Regions from separate parts of the Bradyrhizobium sp. 157 genome, predicted to be linked through region 1. Evidence: riboswitches for the same ligand, from Rfam matches in the RefSeq annotation. Region 1 holds a riboswitch; the other holds the start of a gene.
The links. Region 1 has a riboswitch for thiamine pyrophosphate ahead of IVA95_RS32715 (class I SAM-dependent methyltransferase). Riboswitches for the same ligand answer to the same signal wherever they lie in the genome.
Positions count from the first base shown of each region.

Region 2: it holds a riboswitch for thiamine pyrophosphate, as region 1 does, so the genes downstream of both, IVA95_RS12450 (FAD-dependent oxidoreductase) here and IVA95_RS32715 (class I SAM-dependent methyltransferase) in region 1, are expected to answer to the same signal.

Region 1 covers NZ_JADPKF010000104.1:3,064-6,763, forward strand. The annotation lists gene IVA95_RS32710 (MFS transporter) at 1-477, opposite strand, end outside; gene IVA95_RS32715 (class I SAM-dependent methyltransferase) at 817-1,488, opposite strand; TPP riboswitch at 1,479-1,571, opposite strand; gene IVA95_RS32720 (YdeI/OmpD-associated family protein) at 1,807-2,385, shown strand; gene IVA95_RS32725 (hypothetical protein) at 2,478-2,912, opposite strand.
Region 2 covers NZ_JADPKF010000060.1:4,158-7,857, forward strand. The annotation lists gene IVA95_RS12440 (thiazole synthase) at 1-132, opposite strand, end outside; gene thiS (sulfur carrier protein ThiS) at 313-510, opposite strand; gene IVA95_RS12450 (FAD-dependent oxidoreductase) at 501-1,514, opposite strand; TPP riboswitch at 1,502-1,645, opposite strand; gene IVA95_RS12455 (transglycosylase SLT domain-containing protein) at 1,869-2,339, opposite strand; gene IVA95_RS12460 (hypothetical protein) at 2,774-2,968, shown strand; gene IVA95_RS12465 (PRC-barrel domain-containing protein) at 3,130-3,507, shown strand; gene IVA95_RS12470 (PRC-barrel domain-containing protein) at 3,605-3,700, shown strand, end outside.

The sequences.
Region 1 (3,700 bases):
GTACAGATCATCGAGCGCGCCACCAAGCATCGGGGCCAGCATGGGAGCGATGGCCGAGGTCATGGCCACGTAGCCGATGGAGCTCGCTGCTTTGCTGCCGGCGGAGACATCCCGAATAATGGCAACAGAAACGGCGTAGGCGGGGGCGATAACCGCCTGCATCAGGCGGAAGGTGAGAAACACCCAGACGTTGGACGTCAACAGGCAGCCCAGCGAGGCGACAAGGAAAAGCAGCAAGGCGGCAAGGATCACAGGCCGCCTGCCCACGCGATCCGACAACGGCCCCATCACGAGCTGCAGCACGCAGCTCACGGCCGCATATCCGGCGATACACAGATTGACGAGCGCATAGCCCGCCTGAAACTCACTGGCAATGTTTGCCAATGAGGGCAGGAACATGTTGAGAGATACCACCGACAGGCCGCTCAGCACGATCAAGGTCATCAGGGCCGGCGGGTCTGCGGCTTTTCCAGGCATGGTATCCTCTTCTCAATCTGACAGGCCGGCCAGAAATTTGCTCAAAAAAAAAGCCCCCGAACTTGTCGGGGGCGCACGGGGTACCGGCATTGGTGCCGTTACCGGTCCATGCGCCAGCGCCCTACTACGACGGTTGCGATCGTCATCTCGAATATCTCCAATGATCTGCGCCCAGTGTAGAAACTCGCTCTGTGAGTGTCAACGATCGGCGAGGCAGCGCCTAACGGGTGTGCGTTTGGTCGATGATGTCGGCCCCCCGGACAGAGATGCGATGCTCTGCCCGCCTCACGAACGGTGGAGACAGGCCAACAGCGGGCATTCAGGAAGGGGGCGTCGTGCTTAGCACCGAACCGACAATTCCAAGCCGCCTTGGAAGGGCAATGTCATTGTGGTGAAGCCGTTGACCGGATCATTAAGAAACGCGAAATAATCTGCATAGGACGCTCGATGATCTTTTGTGTTGTCACACACCACAACCGCACCGTCTGAAAGATGCGGCGCGATCAATTCTATTGCGGGGCGTGCCATGGCGATCCAAACGTCCATGAGGACGAAGTCGATTGGCCTGTCGATCTGCTTTAGGGTCTCGCGAAGATCGCCTTCGCGGAGATTGATAAATCGCCCCAAGCCTGCCTGCGCAAAGTTTGCCCGTGCCGCGGCCGCTTTGTTCGGTTCATACTCGGTTCCGATCACCACTCCTTCCCCGCCGAATAGACTAACATTGTCGCGCACCGCTGCGGCAAGATAGATTGTCGACACACCATACGATGTACCAACCTCGATGATCGTGGAGGCTTTTTTGGCGCGGCATAGCTGGTAACAAAACTCTGCCTTATCGCGATCAAGCGCGACAAGCTTATCGCTCCGAAAGGCTCTAATTTCTACTACGCTTGGTGCATGTTCATTGGTGTCCGGGTCCTCGAATGCCCGGATCAACGCAGCTTGCTCGTCGCTCTTAGCATGAAGAACATCAAGAAGATCCTGCAAATATTGATCGCCGACAACGGACATCGCTTGCTCCCTTCGTTGGCATTACCCACACAGGTTCAACGGGTGTGATCTCAGCCCGCACGGCAAGCACCCCGGACGCACGAAGCGTTTCAGGCCGACGGGACGCCGTCAAGCACCGCAATCAAATGTCTGTTTTGGGTCTAAATGCGAAGAACTCACCGTGAGCAAACCTAGTCTGCTACACGTCCATGAGCGGACCTCGATGCAACGTGCCGCCACTTCACCTACGGGCCAACAACAGACCTCAGCCAAGAGAGCTTGCCACTGGGCTTGTTGTCCGCAGATGGAGGCTTTGCTGCCTACGTGGTAGAGTTGCCTATGGTTCGCAAAAAGCAGCAAGCCCCGTTGGCATTTAAGAGCGCATCCAAGCTTGGGGACTGGCTTGAGAAGCACCATGGCACTGCGACCGAACTCTGGGTGCGGATCTTCAAATCAGACACGGGCGTGCCGTCGGTGACGTGGAACGATTGCGTTATTGAGTCCATCCGCGTCGGTTGGATCGATGGCCAGATGAAACCTTTTGACGACATGTCGTACTTGCAACGACTTACCCCGAGGAAGGTGAATTCCAATTGGTCGGCCAAGAACTGCCGTCATGCAACAACCCTGATCGCTGAAGGGCGGATGCTTCCCGCTGGATTGGCTCAGGTCGAAGCGGCCAAGTCGGATGGACGATGGGACACCGCATACGCGGGCTCAGCGGACATGACTATCCCGCAAGACTTTCTCGACGCCTTGGAGGATATGCCCGCGGCGAAAGCGTTCTTCGCGACGCTCGATCGCAGAAATCTCTATTCAATCTACTATCGCCTTCATACAGCGAAGAAGCCCGAGACGCGCGCCAGACGGATCGCGCAAATTGTTGCGAAACTGGATCGTGGCGAGAAGTTTCACTGACCCATGCAGGCGGGCGGCGTGCCTGCCGCCTCGAGTACAGATGGACCCGTCAACGTGGGTGGGAGCAAAAGTTTCGTCCGGGCCGGGTCGAACTAGCGCCGTCGCGCCGCGTCCCTGTCGCCCTTCCACGCCGAGAACGCCTTGAACGCTTCCAGCCTGACCTCCTCGCTTGGCGTGGCGTCGGGATGCAGCGCCTTCGCGATCAGACTGCTTGCCTTGAAGGTCAGGCCGCCCACGTTTGCGATCTCGTTGTTGTACCAGTCCCACATTTGACGAAGTTGGGATTGCAGCTCGTTGTTCTTCTCCGTGAGGCAGGCAATTTCGCTGATCGCCTTGGTCTGGGCAGACTTGGCGGCACTCTCCCGGCGAGCAAGCGCCGTCTCTAGGTCGAGTACGCGCTGGCGCAACAGGTCGTTCTCGGCCTGTGCCAGTGCCAGCTCCGCCTTGTCGGTTGCGGCACGCAATGTCTCGATCCCCGCGTCCCGCTTGGTGCGCCAGTGCGCCTGCCGTTCTGCATTTCTTATCATGATGAAAGCCACCGGGTCACTCGATTGCACCACAGCGTGTCGGGGAGTGCGCGTGGGAGCCGCGCTCAACTTGAACGATTGCCTTCCTGCTCAACCATCAGCATCCGCTCGATGCGGTTGGCTTGCTCTTTCGTCAGATCAACCGCCAGACTGGTCCCAATCATTGCCCGCCCTACGTTGCCGATCGTAAAACATCCAGCCCTTGGCGCCCTGGCGAACCAAAAATCTGGATGGAGGAGATGCCGTGTCGCGCTCCCTCATACCCCGCGTATTGATCATCGGACCATCACCTCACTCCTTCGATCAGCGTCCTCAAGCCGGGCGCATCGTTCCCCCTTAGGAGCAAAACGCCAAGCATTGCCAAGTAGTGTGGCAATTCGCAATCGGGGACTGGCGTTCAAATTACTGACGAACGAGGCGACTGCGTCTTTAAGATCGCCTCGGTCGAGACAATCGAAGGCCCGTTGCTTGCACCGCTCGAAATATCTATCGCGCGGCATGTCAGTTATCGGGGAACGTTCGATTTTCGCCTCCCCAACCGATGACCGTTTCCAATCCAGTCATGCAGGCTGGACGGAACGGACTTGGCCTGTCTGTTCGAAAAGAAACAAACAGAGCCTCTTTTAGTCGCAGTGTGGGAATTGGGACACAGAGGCGCGCATTGCGAGCGCGCCTGTCCACCCAGGGCACACGGGAAAAGGGTCTTTGTTCGTGGGATGTCGGCCTGGGGTCAATCGCGTCGTTTTGACGTTCGCCCAGCCACTTCCGGTCTACCCCGAGCAACGGAC
Region 2 (3,700 bases), on a different contig from region 1:
GCGCCGCAGCGACACGGTCACGATGTTGGCGCCAGAGGCGCGGATCGCGTCCTGCATGATCGCCGGCGAGGGATAGAGCGCCGTGCCGATCAGGAGGCGGGAGGAGAAGGTTTTGCCGTAGAAGTTCAGCATGGTGTTAGTGTCCGTTCCACAACTCGTCATCGCGCCCACCACTCGTCATCCCCGCGAAGGCGGGGATCCAGTACGCCGGGAAGCCTGCAATCAAACCGAGAAGCCGCGGCGTACTGGATCGCCCGGTCAAGCCGGGCGATGACAGCCCAATGTGGGGCAGACGCAGACCCATACTCATCCTCACCCTCCCTGCCGCGGGGTGATGATCTCGATTTCGTCGCCGGGCTTCAGTGCGGTCTCGGCCCAGCGGCTTTTCGGCAGCACGTCGTAATTCACCGCGATCGCAAAATGCGTGCCTTCGTATTCGAGCTCGGAGAGCAGCGCGTCGACGCGCTTCGAGGCGATCTCACGCTGTTCGCCGTTGATGGTCACACGCATCGCATCACCTCATTGTCGATCGCGCCGCGCTGCACGTAGGCGAGCGTAAGCTCGGCCAGCGCCGGCGCCAGAAGAAAACCGTGCCGGTAAAGGCCGTTGACCGCGATCTTGCTCTTGCTGATCGTGATCCGCGGCAGGTTGTCGGGGAAGGCGGGACGCAAGCCAGAGCCGAACTCGACGATGCGCGCTTCGGCAAAGGCCGGATGCACGGCATAGGCAGCACCTAACAGCTCCAGCGCCGAGCGCACGCTGACGCCGGTGTCCTCGGCCTCGATCGAGGTCGCGCCCAGCATGAATTTGCTGTCGCCGCGCGGGATGACATAGAGCGGCCAGCGCGGATGGATCAGCCGCACCGGGCGCGACAGCTCGACCTCTGACGTCTCGACGATGATCATCTCGCCCTTGACGCCGCGCAACTCCGGCTGCTCGTCGCGCGCGGAGAGCCCGCGGCAGTCGATCACGATGCCGTCGAGATCTTCCGCACTGACGTCGCTATCGAACTTGATCGTGCCGCCGGCGGCTTCGATGCGCGCATGCAGCTCGGGCAGCACGCGCCGCGGCTCGACATGGCCTTCGCCTGCATAGAACAGGCCGTCGCGAAAGCGGCCGTCCAGCGAGGGTTCGAGCCGGCCGACGCCGCTTGCGTCGAGCCTGACATGGCCGGTGGTGAGTTTGGCAAACCGCTCGAAATCGGCGCGGTCGCGCGAATGCGCCACCACCAGCGATCCGTTGAACGGGGTGTTGGGAAAGAGCTCACGCCACAAATTGAGCGAGCGGGTGCCGAGCCGGCCGATCACGGGCTCGGAGGTCTCAGCCTCGCACCAGGGCGCCAGCATGCCGCCGGCCCAGTGGCTGGTGGAGAGCGTCATATCGGCGTCACTGCGCTCGTACAAGGTGACGGCGTGGCCGGCCTGTGCGAACAATAGCGCCTGCCATGCGCCGGCAATGCCCGCGCCGATGATGGAAACGGGAGAATCCCCCCGCAGATCTGACTTCTGGTACATCCCTGTCCCTTCGCCGGCATGACCCGGATCAGGTTCAAAGGGTCACCGCGGTCCCAGGCCTCTACTTTGAAGTAGCTCTGCCCAAGCTTGCGGTATCTCAGCTCCTCGTCGGAGCACCCCTCGGAACAGGACTAATGTAGGCGGTTGGGCGGAGGTGTCAACGCGGCTTTGCGGGAACTTGCAATGCTGCCTGCCCCGGACGCAGCGCAGCGCGTTAGCGGTGCGCTGCTGAGCCGGGGCCCAGACGGCCAGCATGGGTCCCGGTTCTGCGGAGCAGCGCTGAGATCGGACGATGCTTCGCATCGCCTAGGCTGCACCGCGCCCGGGACACGAGGTTTCGCTGTTTGGACTTAGCTATTTGGCAGCCTGCAGCGCGTTCGCGTCGGCCGGCGTTCTTGCCGGCGCGGCGAGGATTTTCGGGGTCGCACCGCTTGCCAGCACGGGCGCGATCTGCAGCGGCCTCTCCGGCCGCTGGCGCTTTGCGGCGTAATAATAGCCGCTTGCATAATAACGCATGGCGCGGCCGTGATCGCCATTGGCAGCGCGATAGGCGCCGGCGAGATATTTGATGCCCCAGGCGAGATTGGTGTCGGGATCGCGCAGGCCCGCGGCGTTGCCGGTATAACCGAGGCCGCGTGCGGTCGGGAGCTTGATCTGCATCAATCCGATGGTGCCGCCGCGTCCGACCAGGTTCGGATGATACTTGCTCTCGCGCACGATGACCCGGTGCACCAGCGCTTCCGGCACGTTGTTGGCGGCGGCATGGGAGGCGACCATGCTTTCATAGTGCGCGCGGCTCTGCGCCATTGCTGAGGGCGAGCCCATGAGCGTGGCTACGGCGGCAAGCCAGATGAACTTTGATAGATTTTTCATAAAACAATCTCGGCGGGCACATTAACGATTTTCGCGTTCTCGATTATTGTGGCCGCCCGGCCAAGATGTGGCGGAAAACGGACGACATCGCGGCGAGATGTTTGCGGCTCATGCACGTGTTGGCTCATGCACGTGTTAACGAATGCTTCCAGCGTGACGCTAACGTTGTGCGTGCAATGCATCGCGTCGAGCGACGCGAATCTGCGTCACGCGGACGCGCACGAATGTCGTGCAAATGATGCAGTCAAGGTGTAAAGAGAATTCCGCGACAAAAACCACTTCATTTCATTCCGACAGCAAACCTGTCTCATTCAACGACATAAGCAATTTGACATAAGCAAGCAGCGAGACGTCGCACGACGTCCGAAGTCTAAGGGAGATGCGCCATGGCTCGACTCGATTCCGGCTACTTGCCCCGCGGAAATCCCTGCGCCCAATGCGGCAAGCCGATTCCGAGACCCGACTGGGTCGAAAGCAGCCCGGGTCGCACCTCCTTCCTCTGGTTCTGCCGCGCCTGCGACTATCGCTTCGAGGCGATCGCGATTTACGAGGAGACGGATCCCGACGCGCTCGCGGCCTGACAGCACACGCTCCATTCGGCGGTACGATATCGGCATCGTCAGACAGGCGCTGCCCAAGCCTCGTGCGTTTCGCCATTTCCGAATAGGGCAGGCCGGTTGCCGTAGAGCGGAACCAGCCGGACGCAGCCACGTTGATTCCTCACCCATACGTGGAGGGTCCGATGGCAAGTGAGGTGATGGCCAAGCCACATCCGCTGATCGCGAGCGACCGCGTCGAGGGGACCGCGGTGCGCCGGCCGAACGGGGACATGATCGGCCATATCGAACGGCTGATGATCGACAAGATCACTGGTAAAGTATCGTATGCAATCCTGAGTTTCGGCGGGTTTCTGGGCATCGGAGCCAACCTGATTCCGCTGCCCTGGGGACGGCTTAGCTACAACACGAAATTCGAAGCCTACGAACTCGACATCGACGATGAAGAGTTGAGGCGCGCGCCGTCATTCCGTGCGGACAAGGATTTCGACTGGGGCGATCGCGCAAAAGAAGCCGAGCTGCACCGCTATTACGGCATGCCGCCTTACTGGGGCGGCTTCTGATGCAGCGTCGAATCGGCGTGTTTCATACGAAAACGGGTGGAACTCTTGTTGAAGTGCCGGGTTTTCTCAGAGCGTTTCTGAACTGAGGAGAACCGATATGTTAACGAAAACTGCCGTTGCCGGCCTCGCGGCGTCCGCGTTGCTGGCGAGTGTCGCGTTTGCGCAAAATCCTCCGGCAACGACTGACACCGCA